Regions from separate parts of the Stenotrophomonas forensis genome, predicted to be linked through region 2. Evidence: predicted binding sites of a transcription regulator. Region 2 holds the regulator's gene; the other holds the start of a gene.
The links. Region 2 encodes HrcA, which represses chaperone genes, less so after heat shock. Its sites were predicted from a motif close to TTNGCACTCNNNNNNNNNGAGTGCNAA; they were not measured.
Positions count from the first base shown of each region.

Region 1: a site for HrcA is predicted at 10,774-10,800, ahead of K5L94_RS19810 (co-chaperone GroES). Genes of this name have one in related genera too.

Region 1 covers NZ_CP082270.1:4,319,175-4,335,053, reverse strand. Annotated here, with positions in the region: gene K5L94_RS19840 (methyl-accepting chemotaxis protein) at 1-2,102, shown strand, start outside; gene K5L94_RS19835 (sulfite reductase flavoprotein subunit alpha) at 2,180-4,705, opposite strand; gene K5L94_RS19830 (TlpA family protein disulfide reductase) at 5,365-5,916, opposite strand; gene K5L94_RS19825 (protein-disulfide reductase DsbD domain-containing protein) at 5,913-8,297, opposite strand; gene cutA (divalent-cation tolerance protein CutA) at 8,294-8,632, opposite strand; gene K5L94_RS19815 (endonuclease) at 8,701-10,491, opposite strand; gene K5L94_RS19810 (co-chaperone GroES) at 10,847-11,134, shown strand; gene groL (chaperonin GroEL) at 11,217-12,866, shown strand; partial or broken gene K5L94_RS19800 (serine hydrolase domain-containing protein) at 12,941-14,103, opposite strand; gene K5L94_RS19795 (pepsin/retropepsin-like aspartic protease family protein) at 14,171-15,100, opposite strand; gene K5L94_RS19790 (response regulator transcription factor) at 15,208-15,879, shown strand, end outside.
Region 2 covers NZ_CP082270.1:1,993,654-2,009,532, reverse strand. Annotated here, with positions in the region: gene K5L94_RS09615 (ABC transporter transmembrane domain-containing protein) at 1-1,335, shown strand, start outside; gene K5L94_RS09610 (hypothetical protein) at 1,412-1,606, shown strand; gene K5L94_RS09605 (prephenate dehydrogenase) at 1,856-2,980, opposite strand; gene pdxY (pyridoxal kinase) at 2,977-3,885, opposite strand; gene K5L94_RS09595 (MFS transporter) at 4,411-5,610, opposite strand; gene K5L94_RS09590 (AraC family transcriptional regulator) at 5,683-6,480, shown strand; gene dnaJ (molecular chaperone DnaJ) at 6,541-7,668, opposite strand; gene dnaK (molecular chaperone DnaK) at 7,822-9,747, opposite strand; gene grpE (nucleotide exchange factor GrpE) at 9,903-10,418, opposite strand; gene hrcA (heat-inducible transcriptional repressor HrcA) at 10,482-11,546, opposite strand; gene recN (DNA repair protein RecN) at 11,661-13,322, shown strand; gene K5L94_RS09560 (LysR family transcriptional regulator) at 13,436-14,353, opposite strand; gene K5L94_RS09555 (SGNH/GDSL hydrolase family protein) at 14,451-15,695, shown strand; gene fur (ferric iron uptake transcriptional regulator) at 15,754-15,879, opposite strand, start outside.

The DNA of each region.
Region 1 (15,879 bases), 2.3 Mb from region 2:
ACGCATTCTCTCAGGGCGTCGCGGCCCTGTTCGAACGGGTCGACGAGATGGGCCGGGGTGATGCCGGCCTTGCCGCGCAGCTGCAGCAGGCCGCCGACACCCTGCAGGCGCAGGTCGATGCGCTGCAGCGCCCCTTGCTGGCGCTGTCCCTGCAGAAGATGCGCCGGCAGGAAGCATTGCTGCTGCTCGACGGTGACTCTGCCCATGCCGACCGTGCCAGCGAAGAGAAGCTGCCGTTCGACCTCGCGCTGGCCGGCCTGTCCACCGATGTGCAGGACGCCCTGCGCAGCGGCATGGAGGCCTATCAGGTCGCCTTGCTGGGTTACACCGCCGCCCGCGTCGGCCTGGATGTGGAGGCGCAGTCGCTGCTGGATACCGCCGCCGGCGTGGCGCCGGCACTGGCCGCCTTCCAGCAGGCCCAGGTGGCGGCGCTGGCCGAGGCACAGGCGCGCCAGCAGGCCGGCACGCGCGCCATGAGCGTACTGTTCGCGCTGACCCTGCTGCTGGTTGCCGGCGTGCTGATCACCAGCCTGGTGCTGGTCCTGCGCGCGGTGCGCCAGCCGATCCAGGACACCCTGCGCTTCGCCAGCGATATCGCGGACGACCGCCTGGACACCACCTTGCGCGTGTACAACGCCAATGATGAGATCGGCCAGCTCGCCCAGCGCCTGGTCGACATGCAGCAGCGCCTGCGTGCGCGCATCGAGACCGAGCGCGCGGTGGCGCGCGGCAATACCCGCGTGCGCCAGGCGCTGGACAGCGCACAGACCGGCCTGATGGTGATCGATGCCGAAGGGCTGGTGGCTTATGCCAACCCGGCGCTGCTGCAGCAGCTGGACCTGCAGGCTGACGCGCTCGTGGCCAGCGAAGCGGTGCGCCTGCATCCGGCGCTGGCCAGCCTGGCCGGCGTACGCCAGCGCGAAGAACGCGAGATCGGCCAAGACGGCGTCCGCTACCAGCTGATCGCCAATCCCATCACCGACGAAGGACAGTTCCTCGGTGTGGCGGTGGAATGGCGCAGCCGCGCACTGGAAACCCTGCTCGAAACCGAAGTGGCTGCACTGGTCGACGCCGCCGCGCACGGTGACCTGCACGGTCGCATCGTGCTGGACGCCAAGCAGGGCTTCGTGCGCACGCTATCGACCAGCATCAACCGCCTGCTGGCGACCTTTGAAACCAATCTCGGCGACCTGCAGGCGCTGCTGGCCGCGCTGGCACGCGGCGACCTCAGCGTGCGCATGGATGGCGACCTGCAGGGCGTGTTCGCGCGCATGCGCGACGATGCCAACGCCACCGTCGCGCAGCTGGGCCGCATCGTCACCCGCATCCAGCAGGCCACCTCCAGCCTGGATACCGGCGTTGGTGAGATCGTCGCTGGCCACCACGACCTGTCGCAGCGTACCGAGCAGCAGGCGGCCAACCTGGAGGAAACCGCGGCGTCGATGCATGAGCTGACCGACACCGTGGGCCGCAATGCCGACGCGGCCGGTCGCGCCGATGCGCTGGTCAAGGGTGCGGCAGCGGTGGCCCAGCGCGGCGGTGACGCCGTGGGCCAGGTGGTGGCGACCATGCACGGCATCAGCGAAGCCTCACGGCGGATCGGTGACATCACCCAGCTGATCGATGGCATCGCCTTCCAGACCAACATCCTTGCACTGAACGCAGCGGTGGAAGCGGCGCGTGCCGGCGAACAGGGCCGCAGCTTTGCCGTGGTGGCCGCGGAAGTGCGCCTGCTGGCCCAGCGCAGTGCCGAGGCGGCCAAGCAGATCAAGGGATTGATCGAGGATTCGGTGGCGCGTGTCGGTCAGGGCAACCAGCAGGCCGAGCAGGCCGGCACCACGATGGGCGAGATCGTCGGCAGCGTGCAGCAGCTGGCGGACCTGCTGGCCGGCATCCGCAGCGCATCGCAGGACCAGCATGCCGGCATCGCACAGGTGAACCAGACCATCGTGCAGATGGAAGCCAGTACCCAGCGCAATGCCAGCCTGGTGGAAGAGGCCGGTGCCTCGACTGCGCAGATGCAGGCGCAGGTGCATGCCCTGGCCGAAGCGGTGGGAGCGTTCCGCCTGCAGCCGGCGCGGCAGGCCCGCGCCGCGGCCTGATCCTGCCCCGGTAGTGCCGGCCGCTGGCCGGCACGTCCATGATCATGCCGGCCAGCGGCCGGCACTCCGCTTGTGACTCAGTACACGTCGCGGCGGTAGCGCCCGTTCTCCAGCAGCGTTTCCACCGCATCATCGCCCAGCGCAGTGCGCAGCACCTGGTCCACGCCTTCGGCCATGCCCTGCAGCGAGCCACAGACGTGGATTACCGCGCCGCGCTGCATCCAGTCGCGCAGCACATCGGCGGCGGCGTGCAGGCGATCCTGCACATAGCCCCCTCCGCCATCGCGCGAGAACGCCAGGTCCACCCGCGCTAGATGGCCCTGCGCCTGCCAGGCCTCGATCTCGTCGGCAAACAGCAGGTCGTGCGCGCGCTGGCGCTCGCCAAACAGCAGCCAGTGCCCGTGCTCGCCTGCATGCGCGGACTCGCGCAGCAGGCTGCGCAGGCCGGCGATGCCGGTGCCGTTGCCGACCAGCACCATCGGCGCGGCAGGCACCCGATGGAAACCTGGATTGTGATGCACGCGGGCCACGACGCTGGCGCCGATCGGCGCATGCAGCGACAACCAGCCCGAACCCAGCCCGGCACGACCGACGGCGTCCTGCACCAGCCTGACCACCAGCTCCACCTCGCCGTCGTGCGCGGCGGAGGCGATCGAGTACTCGCGGCCGGGCAGCATCGGCAGCCCGGACAACCACAGGCAGGCATCCTGCACGGGCAACGCGGCATCGGCGTCCGGCAGCTCGCGTTCGCTGGCCAGCGCCAGCAGCGTGCGCGGCGCGCCGTCAACCAGCAGCGGTTGCAGCGGATCCAGTCCATGCGCCTTCAGCACGGCACCCGCATGCCGCGCGCTGTGGCGGGGCGCGATATGCAGGATGTCACCGGCCTGCCACTGCACATCGGCCGGGGCGGCAAGACGGATACGCCAGATCGCGCCGCCGACGCTGCCCGGGTTGAGGCGGTCGCGGCCGAGCAGGCGCCAGTCGTGCATCCGCGTTGCGGGCGGCAGCACACTGTCATCGGTGGCGATGCCGGTCAGTGCGCCCAGTTGCAGCTGCCACTGGCGCAGGGCCGGCACCGAGGCGGCATCGACATCGATGCGCGCGAACAGCGCACGTGCACCGTTGCCGGTCAGCCAGCCATCGACCTGGCGGCCGAAGCCGCAGTAGTGCGGATACTGGCGATCCCCCAGCGCGAGCAGGCCGAACTGCAGCCCCGACAGGTCCGGTGCCTGCGCGAGCAACAGGCGTGCCGCGCGTCGGGCCGCATCCGGCGGTTCACCGTCGCCGAAGGTGCTCAACACGAGCAGCGCCTGCGATGTGGCCTGCAGCTTCGCGGCATCGATGCGCGACAACGGCAGCACCTGCACCGCGCTACCGGCCGCCTGCAGCTGCGCGGCCGCACGCCATGCGAGCTGTTCGGCCAGGCCGCTCTGGCTGGCATGCACCACCAGCCACGGCGCGCCATGGCCATCGGTGGCGGCTGGCATCGGCAGCGACTGGCGCAGCCCGCGTGCCGCGCGTTGGCTGCGGCGGCGATCCAGGTACAACATCCAGCCGGTGATGAAGAACAGGCTCATGCCCAGGCTGCTGAGCATCACCACCACGCGCCCGGGCAGGCCGAAGTAGCTGCCCGAGTGCAGCGCGAACACGCTGGTGGCCAGCTGGCCGCCCGCGCCCTGGCGATCGTAGGGGCGGGAATCGAGCACCGCGCCGCTGGCCGGGTCCAGCTGCAGCAGATCATGCGCGCGATCATGGTGCCCTCCGCGCTGCGACGGATCACCGGCCATCACCCGCACGTTGAGCGCCTGGCCCGGTTTTTCCGGCAAGCGCAGGTCGATGAAGCCGGTGCGCACGCCGGGCAAGGCATACAGCGTGGCTTCGACGCGTTGCAGGTCCAGCGGGGCATCGATGGCCACCGTATGCTTGGCCGCCGGCGCGACGCCCAACACGCTGTTGGCGGCGCTGCGGTACCAGTCGAACGACCACCACAGGCCGGTCAATGCGCTCATCAGGTAGATCAACAGCACCCAGGTGCCGACCACCGAATGCAGGCTCCACAGGAAACCGCGGCCACTGCGTTTCCACTCCACCGCCAGCCAGCTGCGCCAGTGCCACCAGCGCCGTGGCCAGCGCAGGTAGAGCCCGGACAGGGTGAAGAACAGCAGCGCGATCGCACAGCTGCCGGTGATCCACTTGCCGCGTTCGCCGGCCGCGAGATGACGATGCAGGTCTTCGACGAAATCGAAGAACGCCTGGCCGCGCAGGGCACTGAAGCGCTCGCCGCTGTACGGGTCGAAATACACCCAATGCTCTTTGCCGCCGGCAAAGCGCGCGACCGACGGCCGCTGCCCGGTGGCGTCGACGCGCAGGCGTTGCAGCGGGCGTTCGCTGCCGGCCTGCAGCCGCGGCACCAGCTCGCTGAGCGTGAGCGGAAGCTGGCTGTCGGCGTGGTGTTCGGCGATGGCCGCAAAGCCGGGGTTGGCCGCACGCAGCAGTTCGTCCTCGAAGGACAGCACGGCACCACTGAGGCCCATCACGGCCAGGATGGCACCGGCGGTGATGCCCAGCAGCCAGTGCACTTGGAACAGGATGTTCTTGAACATCGAAGGAGGAGGGCCTGGAAGGCTGCCGCCCGCATCCTGCGCAACAGCAAATGAGAATTAGTCGCGGAATTTTCCGTGGCCCCCTGGCTGCGGTCAAGCGGGGGGTATCGGCCGGGCTGCGCCCGGCACCCGCCGAGGCAACGTCAACGTCAACGTCAAAAGCGGGCTATCCGTGGGATGGCGGGGGGGGGCCGGTTGCGGGGGACGCCGTAAACCCCCCTCCGGGGTCCGGCCCAGCCGCTGGCGGCTGTGCGTTCGGGCGCTTGCGAAGCAGTGCTTCGCAAGCAAAGCGCCCTCACCCTTGGGGGCTTGGCCGCGGCATCCATGCCGCGGACACCCCCGCAACCGGACCCACCCCGCCTTCGACAGATTCCCGCGACCTGCCGTAGATCCACGCCATGCGTGGATGCTTTTCGTTCAATTGTCGAAATATTCGATTTCGATGGAGATTCATCCCCAACGCAGCAGGAATCTGTCGGAGGTGGGGCGGTGTGGCTGTGCAGGACCGTTGGCGCCATGGATGGCGCCATCGAGCCCCCATGGACGGGTTTACGGCGTGTCCTGCACAGCCACACCGCCCCGCCATCCCACAGAAAGCCGCTTTGGCTCTGGCTGTTGCGGTGGCCTCTGCAGGTGCAGGGTGCAACCCTGCCGAACCCTCACTTCACCCAGCCGTCGATCTCGCCGTGGGCGAACGGCCCCAGCTTCGCCTTGACCATCCGCCCCTGCGCATCGAACAGCACGCTGTAGGGCAGCAGGCCCTGCGTATTGCCCAGCTGTACGCTGGCATCGCGCGGGCCCGGGGTCTCGATCACGATCGGGTAGTCCACCGGAACCCGCTGCAGGAAACCACGCACGTCGTCCGGGGTGTCCAGCGCCAGGCCCAGCACCTGCACGCCGTCGCTGCTCTGGAGGTGGGCGAAACGAGCCAGTTCGGGCATTTCTTCCACGCAGGGCGCGCACCAGCTGGCCCACACGTTGATCAACAGCGGGCGGCCGGCGAAGTGCCGGCGCAGATCCAGTGCGCGTCCTTCAAGGTCGGGCAGCGACAGCGCGGGCATCGGATCGCCCGCCTGCAGCGAAAGCTTGGCGGGAGCGGCCGGTGATGTAGCCGATGCCACCGGCGCCGGCGTCAGTCGATGCCCGGCCCACAGGCCCAGGCCGGCGGCCAGCACCGCTGTCCACAGCAGCGCTGGCCGTTGCCACTTCATCGTGCGGTGCGCAGCAGCGCTTCCTCGACCACCGCCTGGGTCAGCAGGGTCGGCAGCACGGTCGGCGGTGCGCCGGGGCCGTACACCACATACAGCGGCACGCCCACCGCCTTGTGCTCTTCCAGGAACGAGGTGATCTGCGGGTCCACGTTGGTGTAGTCGCCGCGCATGTACACCGCGTTGGTGCGCTTGAGCAGGTCCTTGAACTCCGGTCGCGACAGCACCGCGCGCTCATTGGCCTTGCAGCTCACGCACCAGTCGGCGGTCATGTTGACGAACACCACGCGGTTGTCGGCGCGCAGGCGGTCCAGCAGCTGCGGCGAATACTCGACCACGTTCTCGCTGGCCGCCTGTGCGGCACGCGTCGGCGCTGCCAGCTGGGTTACGCCCCAGGCAGGCACCAGTGCGCCGATGGCCAGCAGCACGCCCAGCAGCGTCACCGCGCGCGAGCCGGTCCAGCGGTTGCGCTCGAACAGCCACAGGCCGAAGGCGAGCAGCAGCAGGCCGCCCAGCACCAGCGCCATGCCATCCACGCCACGCTGCTTGCCCAGCACCCACAGCAACCACAGCGCGGTGGCATACATCGGGAAGGCCAGCACGTGCTTGAGCGTTTCCATCCATGGGCCCGGCTTGGGCAGGCGGCGCGCCAGCGCCGGCACGAAGCCGATCAGCAGGAACGGCAGGGCCAGGCCCAGGCCGAGGAACAGGAACACGGTCATCGCCTTCAACGGCGGGGCAATGAAGGCGTAGGCAATGGCACCGCCCATGAACGGGCCGACACAGGCACTGCCGACCACGCAGGCCAGCGCACCGGTGAAGAAATCACCGGCCGGGCCGCTGCGGCTGGCCAGCGACTGGCCGAGGTTGCCGATGCCGCCGCCCAGGGTGAACACGCCGGACAGGCTCAGGCCCACCGCGAACATGATGTAGGCCAGCGTCGCCACCACGCCCGGATGCTGCAGCTGGAAGCCGATGCCGACCGCGTTGCCGATCGCGCGCAGGCCCACCATCAGCGCGCCGATCACCGCGAACGCGACCAGCACGCCCAGCGTGTACCAGAGCGCATGGCTGCGCGCGCGCTGCGGGCTTTCGCCACTCTGCGCCAGGCTCAGCACCTTCAGCGACAGGATCGGCAGCACGCACGGCATCAGGTTCAGCACCAGGCCGCCGGCCAGCGCCAGCAACAGTACCCAGACGAATGAACGGTCCGGGTTCGGGGTGGTCGCCGGCGGGCGCGTGCGCAGCGCGTTGTCACCCTGCGCATCGGTGGCGAATTCATTGCCTGCGCCCTCAGCGCCTGCGGCGGCCGGGCGGGCAGCTCCGTCGTTGGGCACGGTCGGCAGCAGGCGCAGCGGAGCGCCGTTGGCCGCTTCGCGCGGGGCGCCACTGCCAGCGGCCAGCGGGCTGATCACCTCGTTGCGCGGCGGTGCCTGGTCGGCGCTGGCGTTGGCCTTGCCGGCCGGAATCGACAGCTTCACCCGGCGCGTCATCGGCGGGTAGCAGATGCCATCGGTCTGGCAGCCCTGGAAGGTCACCACCAGGGTGCTGTCGACCGCCTCGCTGACGGTGCGGCGCAGCGGCAGCGGCACTTCCACCTGGTTGAAGTACACCGAGACATCGCCGAAATGTTCATCGCGATGCGACTGCGCGGCCGGCCAACGCGGCTTGTCAGCCAGCACGCCGGCGCTGCCTTCCAGCTTCAGCGAAGTGCGGTCGCGATACAGGTAGTAGCCCGGGGCCGGGCTGAAACGCAGCAGCAGGGTGTTGCCGTCGCTGGCGATGGCATCGAAGCCGAAGGCCTGTTCCGACGGCAGCGGCAGCGCCTGGCTGTTGCTGGCCGCACCCGGCAGGCGCAGGCCGCCCGTGCTGCCGGCACCGGCCAGCGGATTGTTGAACGGGTTGCCGGCACTGGTACGCGCCGCGGGTGCCGCAGCCGGCGTACCGCCGCCCGGCAGGGTGACCTGCACCACGCGCTTCTGCGGCGGGTAGCAGACACCGGCATCGGCGCAACCCTGGTAGCGCACTTCCACGCTGATGGTGCCGGCCGCATCGGTGGGTGTGCCGGGCAGGGTGGCCTGCAGGCGCTCGCGATAGGTTTCAACCTCGCCGAAGAAATCGTCGTGGTGCCTGTCGCCCTTGGGCATCTGCAGCGTGCCGGCGTTGAATGCGGGGTCCGCCTTGACGCTGGTGCGGTGGCGATACAGGTAATAGCCCGGTGCGATCTTGAACTGCAGCTGCACCTGGCCACGTTCGGGGGCGGTGGCGGTCAGCGCGAACGCCTGGTCCACCGGCAGCAGGTCCTTCTCATCCAGCGCGAAGGCCGGCAACGAGAGCCACAACAGGGCGCACAAGGCGGCGCCACGCGCAAACAGAGTCTTCAATCAGTGTCCTCCCGGGTCTGTGCCCGGATCCAGTCCAGATACGCCGGCAGGCCGGCCCGGGTTTCGACCGCGATGCACTCCGGGAGTTCATACGGATGCAGTTCGACGATCCGGGCAATCGCGTCATCGACGCGGCTCGCGGTGGTTTTCACCAGCAGCTGCAGCTCGCTGTCGGTGGTCACCTCGCCCTGCCAGCGGTAGGTCGACTGCGCGCCATCGAGTCGGGTCACGCACGCAGCCAGGCGCTCGCCGACCAGCGCGTGCGCGATGCGCTCGGCACTGGCCCGGTCCGGGCAGGTGGTCAACAGCAGCAGGACGGGATCGAGGGTCGACATGACCGTCGAGTATAGGGCCGCCGCCGGGCCAGGGCCCGGCGGCAGCAGTGCACCGCTGCGTTGCGCGGTCAGTTGGCCAGCTGGCAGGTGGCCGGCTTGGCCGAGGTGAACAGGGCCGGGGTGGCCCACTCGGGGTGGTCGATGAACGGGTTGCGGTTGCCCTGGAACGAGTAGATCACGTCATTGCGCGAGCGCTCGGCGTCATCCGGCGGGTCGGACAGGTGCCAATCGATCAGCGTCGAAAGCAGGCCCATGTAGGCCGGCGAGCTGCTGGTCTTGACGATCTTGCTGCGGTCGTCGGTCAGCTCCAGGTCCGGCTCGGACTGGCCGGTGGCCGCATCCTTGCCGCCTTCGTAGCGGATCGCCATGTACATCACCGCACGCGCCATGTCGCCCTTGCGCTTGCCCCACACCTCGAAGGTGCCGGCGTTGCCGTCCGGCGTGCGCACCCAGTTGGAATTGCCGGGGTAGCCGCCGCTGCCACCGCCCTGGCCGTTGTTGGCTTCGGTGGCGCGCTCGCCGCAGTTGGCGTCGCACTTGGCGAACGGCTTGTTGCCACGGTCGGCGTTCCACTGCGCGTCGGTCAGGTACAGCATGTGGGTGTCGGTGTAGGGCGCATACGGCAGGCCCTTGTCACCGGTGGTGCTGGCAAAGCCCAGCGAGTTCGGCCAGGTGTGCTCGCGGTTGTACTTCAGGCCACTGCCGCTGCCGGCGCGATCGGTCACCTTGGCGTAGCTGCGGTTGCGGTACGCATCCAGGATCCTGCCGCTGTTGTTCGGATCCTCGTCGGCAATCTCCAGGATGGTCCAGGTGCTGGTGCCCGAGCCGCTGTACGGGTACGCGGTATGGCCCTTGATGGTGGCATGCAGCGAGCAGCGCAGCTGGCTGGGGCTGGAGGTGTTCACCTTCGCGTAGTAGCCGGCCGGCACGCCCGGGTTGCCCGGGTCGGGATTGCCGCCGGTGCTGGCCACGGTGAAGGCGATGCGGCTGTCGGCGGCCGGATGCGCGCCCTGCAGGTCGGTGATGCGCCCGGCGCGGATGTCGAAGCGGCAGGCCTCGCCGGCCACCAGCGCGGTGTTGGTGGACAGCTTCACGCTGCGTCCGCTGGCCGGGAAGGTCAGCGGCACGCTGCCGGAGGTGCCACAGCTCAGCGCGAAGGCACCGCTGGCCAGGTTCACCGTCTCGCTGAACACCACTTCCAGATCGGCGGCGGCCGGGAAGGTGGTGCTGCCCTGCGCCGGGGTGGTGGTGGACACCGACGGCGGCGTGTTCGGGCCCGGGGTGCCACCGCCGCTGAAGGTCTGGCCGTTGTTGCAGCTGCCGAATGTCTGTCTGGCCGACTCGGCCCAGGTGAAGTGCGCGTACTGGCTGCCGCTGCCGGTCAGCTGCAGCGAGGTGCCCGGCGCCGTGCTGTTGGTCTCGGCCACCGGAATGTTCTGGCTGGTCATCCCGGCAGCGGGGCCACCGGAAGCGGTGATGGCGCCCTCATAGCTGAGGAACTGGACCACCTTGCCGCTGGCATCGACCAGGGCGATGCCGTCGTTCGGGCCGTTCTGGAGGCCGTTGGTCGGGTAGTTGACCACCGCGATGGTGGCGCTGCCGCAGCCGGCGGCGGTGCCGGCCGGCACCGGGTTGTTGGCGTAGACCACCGCGGCCGAGGCGTTGGCGCCGTTGTACAGGTACAGGCGGTAGCCGGACAGGTCCTCGCCGGCCGTGGCCACGACCTCGATCGCTTCGCCGACGTCACCGGCCGGGGTGCTGTCGTCGTAGTGCAGTTCGTTGATGAAGACCTCGGCCTGGGCCGGCGCGGCGGCCAGCGCCAGCAGGCAGGCGGCGGCAAGCGGGGACAGCAATCGCATCGACTACTCCTTGTGATTGGGAATGCGCGGCCGAGCCTAAGGCCGATCCAGTGACACTTTGTCGTAAATGAACGTCAGATATCTGACAGTGCGACGCGGATCACCAAATGTCGAGGATTCCCCTGTGGGGATGCCGCACCGCACGCGACGCGCAGTCTTCACGCGGACGTGGGTGTCCGGCTCCGGCACGATGAAATTTTTTCCGGCGGCGGCCTTGAAAGGCCCTGGGGCAGCTCCATCTCTGTCCTGCTCCCGATTCGTCGGGCTTTTTCGCGAGCAATGCTGGCAGTCACCTGGGGTGAGTGCTAACATCGCCAGACTTTTTCAGACCAATCAATAACTTAAGAGGTCTCTCATGAGCATCAAGCCGCTGCACGACCGCGTTGTGGTCAAGCCGATCGAAGCCGACGAAATCTCCGCCGGTGGCATCGTCATTCCGGATTCGGCCAAGGAAAAGTCCACCAAGGGTGAAGTCGTGGCCGTCGGCCCGGGCAAGCCGCTGGACAACGGCAGCGTGCGCGCGCCGTCGCTGAAGGTTGGCGACAAGGTCATCTACGGCCAGTACGCCGGCAGCTCGTACAAGAGCGAAGGCGTCGAGTACAAGGTCCTGCGCGAAGACGACGTGCTCGCCGTCATCGGCTGAGCCTCGGCGCGACCTGCTTTCCTGTAAGACATCCCCTTTCGTCGCCGGGCCCGGCCCGGCGCAAACTATCGAGGTAATCGCAATGGCTGCCAAGGATATTCGTTTCGGTGAAGACGCCCGTTCGCGCATGGTGCGCGGCGTCAACGTTCTCGCCAATGCCGTCAAGGCCACCCTGGGCCCGAAGGGCCGCAACGTCGTGCTGGAAAAGAGCTTCGGCGCTCCGACCATCACCAAGGACGGCGTCTCCGTCGCCAAGGAAATCGAACTGGCTGACAAGTTCGAGAACATGGGCGCGCAGATGGTGAAGGAAGTTGCTTCGCGCACCAACGACGACGCCGGCGACGGCACCACCACCGCCACCGTGCTGGCCCAGGCCCTGATCCGCGAAGGTGCCAAGGCTGTTGCCGCCGGCATGAACCCGATGGACCTCAAGCGTGGTATCGACAAGGCCGTCGTGGCCGCCGTTGCCGAGCTGAAGAACATCTCCAAGCCGACCGCCGACGACAAGGCCATTGCCCAGGTCGGTACCATCTCGGCCAACTCGGACGAGTCGATCGGCCAGATCATCGCTGACGCGATGAAGGAAGTCGGCAAGGAAGGCGTGATCACCGTTGAAGAAGGCTCGGGACTGGACAACGAGCTGGACGTGGTCAAGGGCATGCAGTTCGACCGCGGCTACCTGTCCCCGTACTTCATCAACAACCAGCAGTCGCAGACCGCTGACCTGGATGACCCGTTCATCCTGCTGCACGACAAGAAGATCTCCAACGTCCGTGACCTGCTGCCGGTGCTGGAAGGCGTCGCCAAGGCCGGCAAGCCGCTGCTGATCGTTGCCGAAGAAGTCGAAGGCGAAGCGCTGGCGACCCTGGTGGTCAACACCATCCGTGGCATCGTCAAGGTCGTGGCCGTCAAGGCTCCGGGCTTCGGCGACCGTCGCAAGGCGATGCTGGAAGACATGGCCGTGCTGACCGGCGGCACCGTGATCTCCGAAGAAGTGGGCCTGTCGCTGGAAAAGGCCACCATCAAGGACCTCGGCCGCGCCAAGAAGGTGCAGGTTTCCAAGGAAAACACCACCATCATCGATGGCGTGGGTGACAAGGCTGCCGTCGACGCACGCGTCGGCCAGATCAAGACCCAGATCCAGGACACCTCCTCCGATTACGACCGCGAGAAGCTGCAGGAACGCGTGGCCAAGCTGGCCGGCGGCGTTGCCGTGATCAAGGTCGGCGCCTCGACCGAAATCGAAATGAAGGAAAAGAAGGACCGCGTCGACGACGCCCTGCACGCCACCCGTGCAGCCGTTGAAGAAGGCGTGGTCCCGGGCGGCGGCGTTGCCCTGGTCCGTGCGGTCACCTCGCTGGCTGGCCTGAAGGGCGCCAACGAAGACCAGAACCACGGCATCCAGATCGCCCTGCGTGCGATGGAAGCCCCGCTGCGCGAAATCGTGGCCAACGCCGGTGAAGAACCGTCGGTCATCATCAACAAGGTCAAGGAAGGCACCGGCAGCTTCGGCTACAACGCCGCCACCGGCGAGTTCGGCGACATGCTGCAGTTCGGCATCCTGGACCCGACCAAGGTGACCCGTTCGGCGCTGCAGAACGCTGCCTCGATCGCTGGCCTGATGATCACCACCGAAGCCATGGTTGCCGAAGCTCCGAAGAAGGACGAGCCGGCCATGGGTGGCGCGGGCGGCATGGGCGGCATGGGTGGCATGGGCGGCATGGACTTCTAAGTCCACGCCTTCCCGACGTAATGAAAACCCCGCCGGAAGGCGGGGTTTTTTTGTGGGCGTGGTGGGCGATGCAGTCAACGCACGAACGGCTTCTTCGCCCCGTACTCCCATTCCCAGGGCGCGCCGGTTTCACCCAGCACGAAGCGCACCAACGCCGGGAACGCCGCCTCGGCACGTACATCGTTGCCCAGGATCACCACGCAGCGCTGGCCCTGTTCGATGCACACCAGCGTATTACCCACCGCATCATCGTGGCCGCCCTTGTAGAAGCCGGCACCCTGCGGGCCCTGGAAGGTCACCACGCCCAGCCCCGCCGCCAGGTCCCGGTGCCGTTGTGCAGGCGGCAGCTCCGGCTGCAGGGTGGGGAACTGGCTGGCAGTGGTGATCGGCAGCTGCGGCCGCACCAGCTCCCTGCGCATCGATGCAGACAGCCCGTCGCCACGCACATAGCCGGCGGCGAAGCGGGCCATGTCGCCGATGGTGGTATCCATCGAGCCGGCCGCGCGCACGCGGCTGCGCTCATCGTGCGGCTCGGCGGCGCCCTGCGCGGTCCAGCCATCGGCCAGATTGCCGGCGAAATCCTCGCGCCACATCATGCTGGTGCGGGTCATGCCGAAGCGGTCGAACACCCGCTGCTGCATCAACGCGCCCACATCCTCGCCCAGCCGCCCGCGTTCGATCACGAACTGCAGCAGGATCAACCCTTCGCCGGAATAGCCATAGCGGCTGCCCGGATCGAAGTGGAACTTCAGCCGGCCGTCCGGTTCGAGGAACCCGAAGTTGGCAAAGCCACTGGCGTGGTTGAGCAGCAGGCGCGGGGTGAGCTGGCGCCAGCGCGGGTCATCGGCCAGCACGCTGTAGTCGGCGTACTTCTTTGGCTCGGGCGGGTAGTCCGGCAGGGGCTTGTCCAGTGCTGTGGCGATGCTGGCGTCCAGCCCGATCCGCGCATCCTGTGCCAGCTGTGCGACCAGATGACCGAACGCCATCTTGGTCAGCGAGGCGGCGTACATCACGGTGTCGGTGCGCAGCGGCTCGCCTGCGGCATTGCGTTCGCCATAGGCGGCCACGTGCACCACCTTGCCGCCATCGATCACCGCCAGCGCCATGCCACGCGCCTGTGCGGCCCGCATCAGGCGCTGCGCTTCGGCATCGATGCGGGCCGGCGAGGGTACCGGGGGGGGGCGGCCAGTACGGCCAGCGGCAACAGCGTCAGCAACAACAGGGCAGCACGGCGCATGCGTGGACCTCCTGGCAGGACGTGGCGCGATGCTACGCCAGCCCGCCGCCGGCGTCATGGTCTGGCCTCAGCTGGCGGTCGGGCGGCGCAGGCAGATCCGCGCCGCGCCTGTGCTGATGTCGACCTGGCCACCGCGCATGGCATCGGCGCCCAGGATCAGCGCGGGGCGCTTGTCCAATCCGATGGCCTTGAACACCGGCAGCTCACTGATCCTGACCTCCATGGCCGGGTGCTGCCAACCGTCGCTGCGCAGGCCGGGCAGGGTATACAGCCAGGTCGGGTGCGGCTTTCCGCCCAGGCCTTCGGTGCCCTTGCTGCGTACGCGCACGCGCGGATCGCTGCCATCGGTGCGCAATCCCAGGGCGCGCGCGGCGGCATCGTTGAGTACGGTCTGCGCAGCGCCGGTATCGACCACGGCAACGGCAGCGATGTTCGTTCCGCCGAAGGTGAGGGTGATGAATCCGAAATCGCGCAGGCCCTCGGCGCGGTCCGGCAGTGCATTGGCCTGGCAGCTGTCATCGTCGAAGTGGAGGGTGCCGGTTCTCGACAGCGACAGCTCACCTCGAACGAAGTCCCAACGGGTGTCCCAGCGTGCGGTCAGGTCATTGCCGACCAAGCCGTCGATGGCGGGGTCGTCGCCCTTGGTCAGCGACGCCAGATCGGCCTGCAGTGCGCTGGCCTGCAGCTGCCAGCTGCCGAGCTGCCAGGTGGTGGTGCGCGTGCGCCGCAGCTGCGCGCCCGAGGTACTGGCGCCTTGGGCGATCGAAACCTCGGCCGTGCCATCGACCAGGCCGTAACGGCGTACCACGCGCCCATCGACCAGCGTGGCGCCGGCCGCACTGTCGACCACGAAGCGCAGCGGTTCGGCCCGGCCGTCCAGCGAAAGCGCCACCGTCGGGTGCCCGCCCTGCATCCACATCGGCAGCACATGTTCGGGGGTGTCGGCGGCCAGCGTGGGGAAGGCGGCGGCAAGCAGGGGCAACAGGGCGAGGCGCACGGGAAGTCTCCTGGGTTGAATGGGGAGGCCCATTGGCGCGCATCGGCGTATCGCGGGAATATCGGCGTTGATACCGTCCTGATACACACCTGCACGATACTGGCCGCATGAACACTCCCGCCCGGGTCATCGTTGTCGATGACGATGCCAGCATCCGTGATGCCATTGCCGACTGCCTGATGCTGCACGGCTACCAGGTGCGTGTGGCCGCCGACGCCGCGGCGTTGGATGTGCTGCTGCAGAGCGAGCGGCCGGACGCGATCATCCTGGACTGGATGATGCCGGGCGAGGATGGCCTGTCGGTGTGCCGCCGGCTGCAGGCACGCGCCATCCCGATCCTGATGCTGTCGGCGATGGGCACCGCACCGGATCGCGTGATCGGTCTGGAAATGGGGGCCGATGACTATCTGGCCAAACCTTTCGATCCGCGCGAACTGCTGGCGCGGGTGCGGGCACTGCTGCGCCGGCAGGACAAGCTGCGCATCCAGGTGGCCAGCGAGCTGCGTTTCTGCGGCTGGCGATTGTTTCCCGAGCAACGCCGCCTGCTTGCGCCCGATGGCAACGAGCTGGCGCTCAGCCGCGGCGAATTTGCCCTGTTGTTGGCGCTCGCCGAGCGCGCAGGGCGGGTGCTGGGACGCGAGCAGCTGCTGTCGTTGACCCGGGGCGAGGACAGCGAGAGCGTCGACCGTGCTGTCGACCTGGCGATCAGCCGCCTGCGCCGCAGGCTGGGCCAGGCGGCACCCGGCGCAGAGGCATTGGTGCAGACGCTGCGCGGCGAA
Region 2 (15,879 bases):
ACGATGTCGGTCGCCCTGCGCAGCAGCGTGACCGTGGTCGGCAGCCTGGCGATGCTGTTCGTCACCAGCCCGAGGCTGGCAGCGTGGTCGCTGCTCGGCATCCCGCTGGCGGTGCTGCCGATCATCATCGGCGCGCGCAAGCTGCGCACCGTCGCGCGCAACAGCCAGGACCGCATCGCCGATGCCAACAGCCTGGCCAGCGAGACCCTCGGTGCGGTGCGTACGGTGCAGGCCCATGCCCGTGAGCCATACGAACGCGGCCGCTTCGACCACGCGCTTGGCGACGCGATCAAGGCCGCGCGCCGCCGCATCGGTGCGCAGTCGCTGGTCACCGCCAGCGCCATCCTGCTGGTGTTCGGCGCCATCGTGGGGGTGCTCTGGCTGGGCGCTCACGACGTGATCGACGGGCGCCTGAGCGCCGGCACGCTGGGCCAGTTCGTGCTGTACGCGCTGATCGGCGGCGGCTCGGTCGGCGCGCTGGCCGAAGTCTGGAACGAGCTGCAGCGGGCGGCCGGTGGCATGGGCCGCATCGGTGAACTGCTGCAGGAAGACATCGAGATCCGTGCGCCGGCACAGCCGCACGCACTGCCGCAGCCGCTGCGTGGCGAAATCCAGTTCGACGATGTGGTGTTCCATTACCCGCAGCGGCCGGACCAGGCCGCGCTGGATCATTTCACCCTGCACGTGCGGCCCGGCGAAACCGTGGCCCTGGTCGGCCCGTCCGGCGCCGGCAAGAGCACGGTGCTGTCGATGCTGCTGCGTTTCCACGATCCGGCCAGCGGCCGCATCTGCGTGGATGGCGTCGACGTGCGCCAGGCCGACCCTGCCGAACTGCGCGCGCAGCTGGCACTGGTACCGCAGCAGCCGACGTTGTTCGCGGCCAGTGCGCGCGAGAACATCCGCTATGGCCGTCTGCAGGCCAGCGACGACGAGGTCGAGCAGGCCGCACGCGCGGCCGAGGCCGATGGCTTCCTGCGTGCGTTGCCGCAGGGCTACGAAAGTGAACTGGGTGAGCGCGGCGCCCGCCTCTCCGGCGGCCAGCAGCAGCGCGTGGCGATTGCCCGTGCGCTGCTGAAGGACGCACCGATCCTGCTGCTGGACGAAGCCACCAGCGCGCTGGACGCGCAGAGCGAGTACAGCGTGCAGCAGGCGCTGGAGCGGCTGATGGCCGGCCGCACGACGCTGGTGATCGCCCACCGCCTGGCCACCGTGCTCAAGGCCGACCGCATCGTGGTGATGGACCAGGGCCGTATCGTGGCCGAGGGCACGCACGCACAGTTGCTGGCCGAAGGCGGTCTGTACGCTGAACTGGCTAGGCTGCAGTTCATCGATTGATGACGGTCGCCTAACATCGGCCGGACCAAGCTGGCGACCAAAAGCAGCGTTCGCAGTCCGTAGAAGGAGGTGCACGATGTCGTTCCGTCAGTTTCCCGCCGTCGACAGCAATGGCGAAAGCCACATCATCATCGAGTTCAAGCCCGAGGCGAATGGCAGCGGGCACCACTCCGAGGCCACGCCGCGCTACGAGCTGGATGATGGCCGCCAGCTGGTGCGCAACGGCCGCGAGTTCACCACCAGCGGCGGCGAGCTGCGGCTGACGATCTGAGGTTTGCCGGGCATGGCCCGGCGCCACCGGATTCCGCATCGCCCCGCGCTGGGGATTCCGCATCGCCCCGCGCTGGTAGGTGTCGACCTTGGTCGACACGCTTTTTGCCAAGGCAGTCGAGCATGGCTCGACGCTATCAATAGCGTGATCAATTTATCGCCAACCGTCTTGACAGCCTTGGCTGCCAAGGCCTGCGCGCGGTTATCCACACGTTTGCGCAGAAATCATCCACACTGCCTGTGGATGAATTCAGCCCAGCACCCGGCCGATGCCGCTGGCGTCCACCTCGGCCGCCGCCGCTGCGATCGCTGCCGGGTCGCTACCCGCCACGAACCCGATACGGAAATGCACTTCGCCGCCTGGCGTGCGCGAGGAGTGGATCGAGGCCAGGCTGATGCGGTGCTGCTCGAACACATTCAGCAGCTCACGCAGCGAACCGGGCCGGTCTTCTGGTAGATGCACCGACAGCGCATTGCGCTCGGTCAGGTCCGCCAGCAGGTAGCCCACCCGCTCGAAGGTGTAGTTGCCGTCAGACAGTGCCTGCTCGCCGAAGGCGCTGCGGTTGGCCGACAACAGCTGCTCACGGAATGCGCCGCGTGCGCCGTCGTCGCCCTGCCCGACCTGTGCCTGCAGGGACTGCAACTGGCCGATCAGCCGCTCCAGCATCGGCGCCACGTACGGGTTGCCGAACTGGATATCTTCGTAGATGGCCGGATTCAACGACAGGATGCGCGAAATGATCGCGGTATCCAGCTCGAACGACGCCGAACGATACGGCATCATCGCGGCCAGATCGCCCAGCTGCGGCTGGTACTGGCGCAGCACGCCAGCCTGGGCCAGGTGGCTGGCATGCACCATCGCCTGTACCAGCGCCATCATCTGGTCGTGGTGCTGCGGGGTGGCGCGCACGCACTCGGCCTGCAGCGCCGCGCACAACGCGTCGACCCACGGCTGCCAGTGCTGCAGCCGCGCTTCGCACACCACCATCACCCGGCCTTTCAGCGTCGGTGCCTTGGGCGGCGCGGTCATCGGATGCAGGCCGACCACTTCAGCCTGCGAGGCCAGCATCGCCTGCACCGGCGCTTCCTTCACCGACGTCACGTCCAGCCACAGGCGGTCCTGCTCGCGCCCCGCCGACTGCTGCACGTACTGGGCAATCAGCGCAGGCGTGTGCCGGATCGGTGCCGAGAACACCAGCACGTCAGCCTGCGCCAGCAGCTGCTCCGGCGTGTGCGAGGCCGGGTCCGCTGGATCATGGCCGATCACCTGCAGCTGCATGTGCTGCTGGAAGAAGCGGCTCAGCCAGCGCCCGTAGGCGCCGGCGCTGCCGACGATACCGACCGTGCGCGGCGTGCGTTCGTGCAGATCGCTCATGCCACGCGTTCGGCGCGGAAGCGCGTGCCTTCGGCCAGTGCGGCAGGCGCCGCGGCGATCACGTCGAACTCTTCGAAGCCGTTGTCCAGGGTCGCCTCCAGCGCTGCATGGGTACCGGCAATGGCGCGCGAGATCGCCTGCTGCATCGATTCGCCGCGCAGCAGGAACGACACCACCAGTGACATCAGCACATCGCCGGTGCCGGCCACATCCACCGGCAGCAACGGCGAGGTCCAGCGCCAGGTTTCCCCGCGACCGACCGCCAGGGTCACCAGCTCGCCGGGGTTTCCACCGACGCTGTGCGCGATCACCCATTGCGGACCACGGTCGAGCAACGTACGGGCGGCGGCGATGGCATCGGCCTCCGCCAACGCCGGCATGCCGGTGAGGCGGTTCAGTTCGAATGCATTCGGCGTGACCAGCCAGGCATGCGGCAGCAGGCGCTCGGCGAAGATCGCTTCCAGGCCAGGCTCGACATAGGGCCCGGTATGGGTATCGCCGATCACCGGGTCGAGGCAGTAGCGCAGCTGTGGGCAGGCCGGCAGGATCTCGTCCAGCCAGTCGGCGAACGCGGCACCGTTGGCGGTACTGCCGAAGTAGCCGGACACCAGCATCCTGGCCCGCTGCGGCAGGCCGCGTTCGTAGGTACCGAGCAGCAGGTCGGCGAACCAGTCGGCGGGCAGCACGCGGCCGCGGGTGGTGTCGTAGAACGGCGCGTTGCTGAGCAGCACGGTCGGGATTTCCGCCACGCGAACGCCGAGCGCGCGCATCGGCGGAACGGCGGCGCTGTTGCCGGCGTGGCCGTAGACAAGTTGCGACTGGACCGAGATGACATCGATCGGCGATGGGCCGTCGGGCCGCTGGCGGCGGCCGTGGACCAGGTGGTTGTCAAGGGATTCGCTCATGCCAGCATTCTACGCCCGGTGGAGGGTTCGGCAGGGCTGCGCCCTGCACCTGCCGAAGCAACAGCAACGGCAACGTCAAAAGCTCGCATTCCCTGGGATGGAGGGGCGGTGTCGGAGTGCGGGGACGCCGTGAACCCATCCATGGGGGCTTGGCAGCCGCATCCATGCGGCTGACACCCCGCACTCCGACACCGCCCCACCTCTGACAGATTCCGTGTGCTGTTGGTAGGTGTCGACCTTGGTCGGCACATCTGTGTGACATCGAATGAATTCATCCGTGTCGACCAAGGTCGACACCTACCAGAGCAAAACGCCGCTCTGCCAGATCGCGGAAAACTGTCGAAGGCGGGGTAGGTCCGGTTGAGGGGGTGTGAGCGGCATGGATGCCGCGACCAAGCCTACATGGACGTATTTACGGCGTCCCCCTCAACCGGACCCACCCCGCCAACCCTCAGGAAACCAGCTTCGGCTGTTGCTTCGGCTTTAAGCAGGTGCAGGGCTGCAAGCCCTGCAAAGCAAAACCCCTCAGTGAGCAGCAGGCCGCGACGGCGGCAGCCACGCAGCCACGATGCCCAGCAGCGGCAGGAACGCGGTCAGCTGGTAGACGTACTCGATGCTGGTCTTGTCTGCCAGCAGGCCGAGCACGGCCGCGCCCAATCCGCCCATGCCGAACGCGAAGCCGAAGAACAGGCCCGACACCATGCCGATGCGGTGCGGCATCATCTCCTGCGCGTAGACCACGATCGCCGAGAACGCCGAGGACAGCACGAAGCCGATCAGCACCGCCAGCACCGTCGTCCAGAACAGATCCGCATGCGGCAACATCAGCGCGAACGGCGCCACACCCAGGATCGACGTCCAGATGATCGGCTTGCGACCGATGCGATCACCCAGCGGGCCACCCAGGAAACCACCTGCGGCTGACGCCACCAGGAATGCGAACAGGTGCAGCTGCGCCTGCGCCACCGGAATGCCGAAGTGGTGGATCAGGTAGAAAGTGAAGTAGCTGCCGATGCTGGCCATGTAGAAGTACTTGCTGAAGATCAGCACCAGCAGGATCGCCAGCACCTTGGCCACGGTGCGCGGCGGATGCCGAGGCGCCATCGACGCGGTGCTGGCCGGACGCGGCGTGCCCAGGTGCAGCGCATACCAGCGGCCGACATAGGTCAGCAGCGCGATGCCGATCAGGGCCGCACCGGCGAACCACGAGGCGGCGTGCTGGCCATACGGCACGATCACCGCAGCGGCGATCAGCGGGCCGAGCGCGGTACCGAAATTGCCGCCGACCTGGAACACCGACTGCGCGAAGCCATGACGGCCGCCCGAGGCCAGCCGCGCGATGCGAGAGGCCTCGGGGTGGAAGATCGCCGAACCGATGCCGACCATCGCGGCGGCCAGCAGCACCACGGCGTAGCTCGACGCGAAGCCGAGCAGCAGCATGCCGCACAGGGTCGAGGCCATGCCGATCGGCAGCGAGTACGGCGCCGGGCGCCGGTCGGTGGCCATGCCGACCAACGGCTGGAAGATCGAGGCGGTGAGCTGGTAGGTCAGCGTGATCAGGCCGATCTGGGTGAAGCTGAGATTGAAGCCGCCCTTGATCACCGGATAGATGGCCAGGATCAGCGACTGCATCATGTCGTTGACGACATGCGAGGTGGAAATGGCAGCCAGCACACCGGGAGCCACCGGGCGTGAGGTCGTTGCGGGAGAAGCCAGGGCGGACATGGACGCAGTCAGGTTGGGGGCGAGCCACGCATGCTACGGTTGCCCTCCCCTCCCTTCTGCCGCGTTCGGGTCATGGCCTATCGCAAAAAGGACATTGCCAGCGACGTCGATCCGGCGGCGCCCTGGCGCGACGTCCCCCAGCATCGCCCGGTCACCTATCGGGTCACCCAGTACCCGGCCGGTACCCACATCGCAGGCCACAAGCACCAGCGCCACCAGCTGGTCTATGCCATCTCGGGGCTGATGGTGGTGCGCTCGGAAGTGGGCCGCTGGGTGGTGCCCTCGACCCGTGCGATCTGGATGCCGGCCGGCATGGTGCACGCGGTCGACTGCATCGCCGCCGTGCACATGCGCAGCCTGTACATCGACCCGTTGTTCGCGCCGCAGTTGCCGGCCGAACCGTTCGCGGTACAGGTGGCACCCCTGCTGCGCGAGCTGCTGCAGGCTGCCACGCTGATCAAGGGCGAGCACATCGAAGACAGCCGAGATGGCCGCGTGGTGCGCCTGCTGCTGGACGAACTGCATCGCATGGACGTGCTGCCACTGCATCTGCCCGCCGCGACCGACCCGCGCCTGCAGCGGATCTGCCAGCACATCCAGAAGCACCTTGGCGATGACGCCACGCTGCAGGACTGGGCGCAGGCACTGGAGGTGGACGTGAAGACCATCCAGCGCCATTTTGCCAGCGAACTGGGCATGACCTTCGGGCAATGGCGGCAGCAGGCGCGGCTTCTGGCCGCCCTGGAGCGACTGGCGGTCGGCGACAAGGTCATCGATGTGGCGCTGGCGATGGGCTACGACAGCCCGAGCGCGTTCACCAGCATGTTCAAGCGGCAGCTGGGGCAGACGCCGGCGGCGTTTTTCCGTTGACCGCATACGACAACGCCGGGCTTGGCCCGGCGCTTTCGTTCAACTTTTCCGTTGAAAAACTCAGGACGTCATGCGGTCCCAGAAGCCCTTCACGCCATCCATGAAGGTGGCCGACTTCGGCGAGTGCTTGCGTGCTTCCTCGCCGACGAAGGTGGCTTCGAACTGCTCCAGCAGCTTGCGCTGTTCGTTGGTGAGGTTGACCGGGGTCTCCACCACCACGCGGCAGTACAGATCGCCCTCGCTGCGGCTGCGCACCGAACGCACGCCCTTGCCGCGCAGACGGAACAGCTTGCCGGTCTGGGTCTCGGCCGGGATGCGGATCTCCGCCTCACCCCCCAGGGTGGCCACGCGCACGGTGTCGCCCAATGCGGCCTGCGAGATGCGGATCGGCACTTCGCAGTGCAGGTCGTCGCCATCGCGCTGGAAGATGGCATGCTCGCGCACGCGCACTTCCACGTACAGGTCACCCGGCGGGGTACCGGCCGGACCGGCCTCGCCCTCACCCTGCAGGCGGATGCGGTCGCCGGTATCGACGCCGGCCGGCACCTTCACCGACAGCACCTTGTCTTCCTCGACACGGCCGTTGCCGTGGCATGTCTTGCAGGGCTTGGCGATGATCTGGCCGCGGCCGCCGCAGTTGTGGCAGGCCTGCTGCATGGCGAAGATGCCGCGCTGGATGCGCACCTGGCCGCGGCCATGGCACACATTGCAGGTCTCGACCTTGCCGTCTTCGGAGCCACTGCCATCGCAGTCGCCGCATTCGGCCAGGGTCGGAATCTCGATGCGGCGCTCAACGCCACGCACCGCTTCTTCCAGGTCCAGCTCCATCACGTAGCCGATGTCGGCGCCGCGACGGGCCTGGCGCGGGCCACCGCCTGCTCCACCAAAGATGTTGCCGAAGATATCGCCGAAGATATCGTTCATGTCCGGGCCGCCCGGACCGCCACCACCGCCCATGCCGTGCTCGAACGCAGCGTGGCCGTGGCTGTCGTACATGCGGCGCTTGTTGCCGTCGGACAGCACTTCGTAGGCTTCCTTGCACTCCTTGAAGGAGGCTTCGGCCGCCGCATCACCCGGGTTGCGGTCCGGGTGGAACTTCATCGCGCAGCGACGGTAGGCCTTCTTCAGCTCGTCGTCGGTGGCGGTGCGGGCAACGCCCAGCACTTCGTAGTAATCGCGCTTGCTCATATCGTGAATCTGGTTCCGGAAAGTCGGGATTCGTCAAAGCGGAAGAGCGGAACCAGGTCCGCTCTTGCGTCGGGCGCCCCGACACGCCGGTGGCGGCCAGGACCCTGATGCGACAACGGGACGCTGCCAGGCAGCGTCCCGCGTCGGTCCGGATCAGGACTTCTTGTCGTCCTTGACTTCGGTGAACTCGGCATCGACCACATCGTCGTTGCCCTTGCCAGCGTTGCCGGCGTCGGCACCCGGGGCGGCACCGCCCTGGTCGGCCGAAGCCGCGGCGAACAGCGACTGGCCGGCTTCTTCCAGCACCTTCGACTTGGCTTCGATCTGCGCCTTGTCGTCACCCTTCATCGCGGTTTCCAGGTCGGCCAGGGCCGCCTCGACCTTGCCGATCACTTCGCCGCCGACCTTGCTGCCGTGCTCGGTGATCGCGCTGCGGGTGCCGTGGATCAGGGCATCGGCCTGGTTGCGGGCCTGCACCAGCTCCTGGAACTTCTTGTCTTCCTCGCGGTTGGCTTCCGCGTCGGCGACCATGCGTGCGATCTCTTCCTCGGACAGGCCCGAACCGGCCTTGATCTCGACCTTCTGTTCCTTGTTGGTCTTCTTGTCCTTGGCCGACACGTGCAGGATGCCGTTGGCGTCGATGTCGAAGGACACTTCCACCTGCGGCAGGCCGCGCGGGGCCGGCTCGATGCCGGACAGGTCGAACTTGGCCAGCGACTTGTTGAAGCGGGCCTGTTCGCGCTCACCCTGCAGCACGTGCACGGTCACGGCCGACTGGTTGTCCTCGGCGGTGGAGAACACCTGCGAGGCCTTGGTCGGAATGGTGGTGTTCTTCTCGATGATCTTGGTGAACACGCCACCCATGGTCTCGATGCCCAGCGACAGCGGGGTCACGTCCAGCAGCAGCACGTCCTTGACGTCGCCGCCGAGCACGCCGCCCTGGATCGCCGCACCCAGTGCCACGGCTTCGTCCGGGTTGACGTCCTTGCGCGGTTCCTTGCCGAAGAACTCGGTCACCGCCTGCTGCACCTTCGGCATGCGGGTCTGGCCACCGACCAGGATCACTTCGCTGATGTCGCTCGAACGCAGGCCGGCATCGTTCAGGGCGACGCGGCACGGCTCGATCGACTTCTTGATCAGGTCTTCCACCAGCGCTTCCAGCTTGGCGCGGGTCAGCTTGATGTTCAGGTGCTTCGGGCCCGAGGCGTCGGCGGTGACGTACGGCAGGTTCACTTCGGTCTGCTGGGCGCTGGACAGCTCGATCTTGGCACGCTCGGCGGCGTCCTTCAGGCGCTGCAGGGCCAGCGGGTCCTTGCGCAGGTCGATGCCCTGGTCCTTGTTGAATTCTTCAACCAGGTACTCGATGACGCGGTTGTCGAAATCTTCGCCGCCCAGGAAGGTGTCGCCGTTGGTGGCCAGCACTTCGAACTGCTTCTCACCGTCGACGTTGGCGATCTCGATCACCGAGACGTCGAAGGTACCGCCGCCCAGGTCGTACACCACGATCTTGCGATCCTTGTTGTCGCCCTTGTCCAGGCCATAGGCCAGCGCGGCCGCGGTCGGCTCGTTGATGATGCGCTTGACGTCCAGGCCGGCGATGCGGCCGGCGTCCTTGGTCGCCTGGCGCTGGCTGTCGTTGAAGTAGGCCGGCACGGTGATGACCGCTTCGGTGACCTTCTCACCGAGGAAGTCCTCGGCGGTCTTCTTCATCTTTTCCAGCACCTTGGCCGAGATTTCCTGCGGCGCCATCTTCTTGCCGTCGCTGGTCGACACCCAGGCGTCGCCATTGTCATGGGCCAGGATGCCGTACGGGACGTGCGCGATGTCCTTCTGCACTTCGGCGTCGGTGAACTTGCGGCCGATCAGGCGCTTCACCGCGTAGAAGGTGTTCTTCGGGTTGGTCACGGCCTGGCGCTTGGCCGAGGCGCCGACCAGGACTTCGCCGTCCTTGGTGTAGGCGACGATCGACGGGGTGGTGCGATCGCCTTCCGAATTCTCGATGACGCGGGCCTTGCCGCCGTCCATGATCGCCACGCACGAGTTGGTGGTGCCGAGGTCGATACCAATGATCTTGCCCATGGGGGAGACTCCTGAGGATGCTTGTTGGGGTCAGTCCGGCCGTTCGGCCGGTGGATGAATACGATGTGGGGGAGGCTCGTGGAACATTCAAGCCATCTCCCGAACGCTGTGTTCAGCGCCTGGAAAACGTTGCCGGGCAAGGCCCGGCGCTGCCGTCAGTCGGCGGCCACCACCACCAGCGCCGGCCGCAGCAGACGCTCGTTGAGCAGGTAGCCCTTCTGGAACACGGTCACCACGGTGCCGGGGGCGGCGCCCGGGGTCGGCACCTGGCTGATGGCCTGGTGGTGTTCCGGGTTGAACGGCTGGCCGGTCGGGTCCAGCAGGACCAGGCCGTTGTCGGCGGCGACCTTCAGCAGCTGCTTGTAGGTCAGCTCCAGGCCCTCGCGCAGCGGGTGCGGATCATCGCCGGCGGCCTTGAGGCCGGCATCCAGGCTGTCGAATACCGGCAGCAGCTCGCCCAGCAGCTTCTCGTTGGCGAACTTGCGGGCCTGCTCGATGTCACGGGCGACGCGCTTGCGCTGGTTCTCCAGGTCGGCGCGCTCACGCAGCGCATCGGCCCTGACCTGTTCAACTTCGGCGCGCAGGCGCTCCAGTTCATCGTTGACGCCGGCGGTGGCGGCCGCATCGGCGGCGGTCTGCTGGGATTCGATATCTGGATGTTCGTGGTTCATGTCTGGGTCCCTGGCGGTCAATCTCCGCCTCCACCCACCCTAGTGTGGGCGGGATGCTGCGTTTCAAGCGTCGGATGTCCCCGGCGTGCGACCGGCCGGCGAAAAGGCCGCGCCCAGCACATCAGCGGTGGCCTGGACCAGCGGGATCATGCGGTCATAGGCCATGCGCTTGGGCCCGATCACGCCCAGCACGCCCAGCACCTGGCCGTTGGCGGTATAGGGGGCCGTGACCAGCGAAACGCCCTGCAGCGGCATCATTCCGGTCTCCTCGCCGATGAAGATGCGCACGCCCGGGGCCTGGATGGTCCGCTCCAGCAGCTGCAGGATCTCGCGCTTGCTGGAGAACAGCTCGAACAGCTCGCGCAGGCGCTCCAGGTCGGACAGGTCCTGCACGCCCATCAGCCGGGTCTGGCCGGCCACCAGCATGTCGTCGGCCGCTGGCTGCAGGGCCTGCTCAGCCAGCTCGATGCTGTGCGCCAGCAGCTGCTCCAGTTCGGAACGGGCGTCGCGCAGCTCCAGCAGCAGGCGGGTGCGGATCTCGGCCATCGGCAGCCCGGCGAAATGGGCGTTGAGGTAGTTGGCGACCTGCTCCAGCTGCCCCGGCGCGAACTCCTGGCGGGTCTCGATGACCCGGTTTTGTACCTCGTTGTCGGCGAACACCAGGATCGCCAGCACCCGGCGCCCGTCCAGCGCCACGAAATCGATCTGGCGGAAGGCGAACTGCTCGCGCCGTGGCGCGCTGACCACGCCGACGAAGTGGCTCATCGCCGACAGCAGCTCCGAGGCGCTGCCCAGCAGGGCCTGGGTGCTGCCGCCGCCGGCCAGCTCCTGGCGCAGGCGGGCCAGTTCGCCCTCCCCCGGCGGCTGCATCTGCAGCAGGCTGTCGACGAACACCCGGTAGCCATGCGCGGTCGGAATGCGCCCGGCCGAGGTATGCGGCGAGGCCAGCAGCCCCAGGTCCTCCAGGTCACCGAGGATGTTGCGGATGGTGGCCGGGCTGACCTCCAGGCCGGCCACACGCGCCAGCGTCTGCGAGCCGACCGGCTCGCCGTCCTGGATGTAACGCGCGATCAGCGTGCGCAGCAGATGGCGCGCACGCGGGGCAAGCTGGTCGGGAGAACCGTGCATGGAATCAACCTGTGAGACACGGACACTAGATAATGGCGGCGCATCCCCTTGGCAAGTCATTGGACCTCCCTCGCCCGCGTGCTAGCGTTGCGCGGCTGCTGATACCTCTTACCCATGCTCAGACATCTTTCGATCAAGGATTTCGCCGTCGTCCGCGCCACCGAACTGGAGTTCGGGCCCGGCATGACCGTGGTTTCGGGCGAGACCGGCGCCGGCAAGTCGCTGATGGTCGACGCGCTGGGCTTCCTGTCCGGCCTGCGCGCCGACAGCGGCGTGGTCCGCCATGGCGCGGCCCGCGCCGAGCTTTCCGCCGAGTTCGCGCTGGACCAGCTGCAGGCCGCGCGCCAGTGGCTGGCCGACAACGAGCTGGACGATGAAGATCAGTGCCAGCTGCGCCGCGTGATCCGTGCCGACGGCGGCTCGCGGTCCTGGATCAATGGCCGCCCGGTGACCCTCGCACAGCTGGCCGACCTGGCCGCGCTGCTGGTGGAGATCCATGGCCAGCATGAACAACAGGCGTTGCTGACCCGTCCGTCGCAGCTGGCCCTGCTCGATGCCTACGCCCGCAACGAGGACGCGCGCCGCCAGGTGCGCCGCGCCGCCGCCGCGTGGCAGGCACTGGTCGACGAATCACTGGCGCTGTCGCAACAGGGCGACGTGAGTGACCGGATCGGCTTCCTGGAGCACCAGCTGCGCGAACTGGACCGCGAGGACCTGGAACCGGAGTCGATCGCCGCGCTCGGCGCCAGCCACCGCCGCCAGGCCCATGCCAGCGCCCTGCTGACCGCCTGCCAGGCAGCCAGCAACCAGCTCAACGGCGACGACGGCAGTTCCGCGCTGGACCTGCTGCAGCAGGTGCGCCACGAGCTGTCGCGCCTGATCGAACATGACCCGCGCCTGGGCGAGGTGGACGGCCTGATCGAGAATGCCTCGATCCAGCTGCACGAAGCCCTTTCGCTGCTGGACCGCGTGCATGACGACCTCGACGCCGACCCCGAGCAGTTCGAAGAGAACGAGCGGCGCCTCGGCCGCCTGCACGACCTGGCGCGCAAGCATCGCGTGCCGATGGACGAGCTGGGCGCGCAGCGCGAACGCATGCATGCCGAAGTGGAACAGTTGCGCGGCGCCGACGAGCGCCTGCAGCGCCTGGCCGGCGAGATCGACAAGGCCGCCGCCGCCTGGCGCGTACAGGCCGAAGTACTGACCGCCAGCCGTCGCGGTGCCGCCGCCGAACTGTCGGCCACCACCACCGGCATCATCGCCGAGCTGGGCATGGGCGGCGGCCAGTTCCTGATCGAACTGGAGCCGCAGGACAACGGCAAACCCGATCCGCAGGGTGCCGAGCGCGTGGAGTTCCTGGTCGCGGCCAACGCCGGCCAGCCGCCGCGCGCCCTGCGCAAGGTCGCCTCGGGCGGTGAACTGTCGCGCATCTCGCTGGCCATCGAAGTGGCGGCGCTGGACCTGGATGCGGTGCCGACCATGGTATTCGACGAAGTCGACTCCGGCATCGGCGGCGCGGTGGCCGACATCGTCGGCCAGAAGCTGCGCGCGCTGGGCGAGAAGCGCCAGGTGTTGTGCGTGACCCACCTGCCGCAGGTCGCCTCCAAGGGCCACGCGCATTACCGGGTGAGCAAGGCGCCGGTGGAAGGCATGACCCAGAGTGCGGTGGAGAAGCTGGACAGCAAGGCACGCGAGGAAGAACTGGCGCGCATGCTCGGCGGCGTGGAAGTGAGCAAGGAAGCGCGCGCCGCCGCCCGCAAGCTGCTGCAGGTCTGACGCGCGTACGCGTTCATCCACGCATGGCGTGGATCTACAGGTAGTGCCGGCCGCTGGCCGGCAACCGGACCTGTGTGGAAGAAGATCGTGAGGTTGCCGGCCAGCGGCCGGCACTACCCCCGTGGCTGCGTCAGATCGACGTTTTCCACCAGGAAATCGAGGAACGCGCGCACTCGCAGCGGCAGGTAGCCGCCCTGCCCCAGGAACACCGCGTGCACCTCCTCCAGGTCACCGGGATTGGCCTCTTCCAGCACCGGCAGCAGCCGCCCGGCGGCGATGTCGGCCTGCACCTGGAACGCGGCCAGCCGCGCCATGCCCAGCCCGCCCAGCACCAGTTGGCGCAGCGCATCGCCATTGCTGGCACGGGCGTTGCCGCTGGGCAGCAGCATGCGCTCACGACCGTCCTGCAGCAGCGGCCAGCCCTGCATCGCCCGCGCATGGCCGATGTCCAGGCGGTTGTGCGCCTGCAGCTCCTCGACGCTGGCCGGCAGGCCGTGCCGCTGCGCGTAGGCCGGTGCGGCCACGATCATCATCCGCGTCGCGCCCAATCGCCGCGCCACCAGGCTGGAACTCTTCAGCGGGCCGGCGCGCACCGCCACGTCGGTGCGCTGCTCAAGCAGGTCGATCACTTCGTCATTGAGGGTCACGTCCACCCCCACCTGCGGGTTGCGCTCGAGGAACGCCGGCAGCAGCGGCAACAGGAAGTGCTGGCCGAACGGCACGTTGGAATTGACCCGCAGCCGCCCGCGCGGCTCGGCGTGGGCGCTGGCACAGCGTTCGGCTTCCTCCAGGTCGGCCAGCACGCGCAGGCCGCGCTCGTAGAACGCGCAGCCTTCCGGGGTCAGCTGCAGCTGGCGGGTGGACCGCTGCAGCAGGCGGGTGCCCAGCCGCTGTTCCAGCCGCGCCACCAGCTTGCTGACCGCCGACGGGGTCATGTCCAGGGTGCGGGCGGCCGCGGAAAAGCCACCGGTCTCGATCACCCGCACGAAGACTTCCAGTTCGCCGGATCGGTTGATGTCGGGTCGCGCCATGGCGATGAATCCAGTTCACAGATGATTGTCCATGCGCAGTCTAGTTCACAGATGAGGGCGGAATCACCATGGCGGCTCCTTTCCCCGGAATCGCTCCATGGACCGCCTCCGCAAGCTCGCTGCAAGCACCCTGCTCGCCCTGTCCGGCGCCGCCAGCGCAACCCCTGCCCCGCACTGGGTGGCCAGCTGGCAGGCCAGCCCGCAACCGGTGTGGGGCGCAGACTTCCTGTTCCCGGCCCTGATCCCGGCATCGCTGCACGACCAGACCTTCCGCCAGGCCGCGCGCATCAGCCTGGGCGGGCCGCGCCTGCGGGTAAGGTTGAGCAATGCCTACGGCACGCAGCCGCTGCGGATAGGAGCGGCCAGCGTGGCCGCACGACCGGGCGCGGCACCACGGCCGCTCCACTTCGACGGCCAGCCCGGCGTGCTGATCGGCGCGGGCCAGGAACGGCTGAGCGATCCGCTGGCACTGCCCACCGGCAATCAGCAGGCCCTGCAGGTCAGCGTTTTCGTGCCGGGGCCGACGCCGCTGCAGACCTTCCACTGGGACGGCCGCCAGACCAGTTGGATCGCCGGCGGCAACCAGAGCCTGGCGCGCGACCTGGATCGAGCCACCCCCACCACCGCACGCCTGTTCCTGACCGGGATTGAAGTCGAGGCCGCACCCGGCGCACGCAGCGTGGTGGTGATCGGCGACTCGATCACTGACGGCGCCACCGCCAGCCTCGACCAGGACCAGCGCTGGACCGACCATCTGGCCGCGCGGCTGGCACCCCGAGGCGTCGCGGTGGTCAACGCTGGCATCTCCGGCGGCCGGCTGCTGCGTGACGGCATGGGCGAGTCGGTTCTGGCCCGCCTGCAGCGCGATGCATTGGATCAGCCCGGCGTGGCCAGCGTGATCGTGCTGATCGGCATCAACGACATCAGCTGGCCCGGCACCGCCTTCGTCCGGCAACAGGCGCGTCCTACGCTGGCCGAGCTGCAGGACGGCTATCGGGCGCTGGCCGAACAGGCCCATCGGCGCGGACTGCGCATCCTGGGCGCCACCCTGCCGCCCTTCGCCGGCGCCCTGCCCGGCACGCCGCTGGACGACTACTACCAGCCCGGCAAGGAGGCGCTGCGCCAACAGCTCAACACCTGGCTGCGCACACGCAGCCCGTTCGACGCGGTGATCGATCTGGACACGGCCCTGCGCGACCCGGCCGATCCGTCACGGATGGCCGCCGCCTACGACTCCGGCGACCACCTGCATCCGGGCGATGCCGGCAACCAGGCGATGGCCGAGGCGGTGGATCTGGAGGTGCTGATGGGGCCGTCCACGCATGGCGTGGATCTACTGTGAACAACGAAAAACCCCGGGCAAGCCCGGGGTTCTGTCGCGTCCGGCTGGCCGGAACGGCTTACTTGCGCTTCTTGCGCACGTACAGCACCAGCGAGTGCTCTTCCAGCTCGTAGCCGTGATCGGCCGCGATCTTGCGCTGCAGCTCTTCGATCTCGTGGCTTTCAAACTCGATGATCTTGCCGCT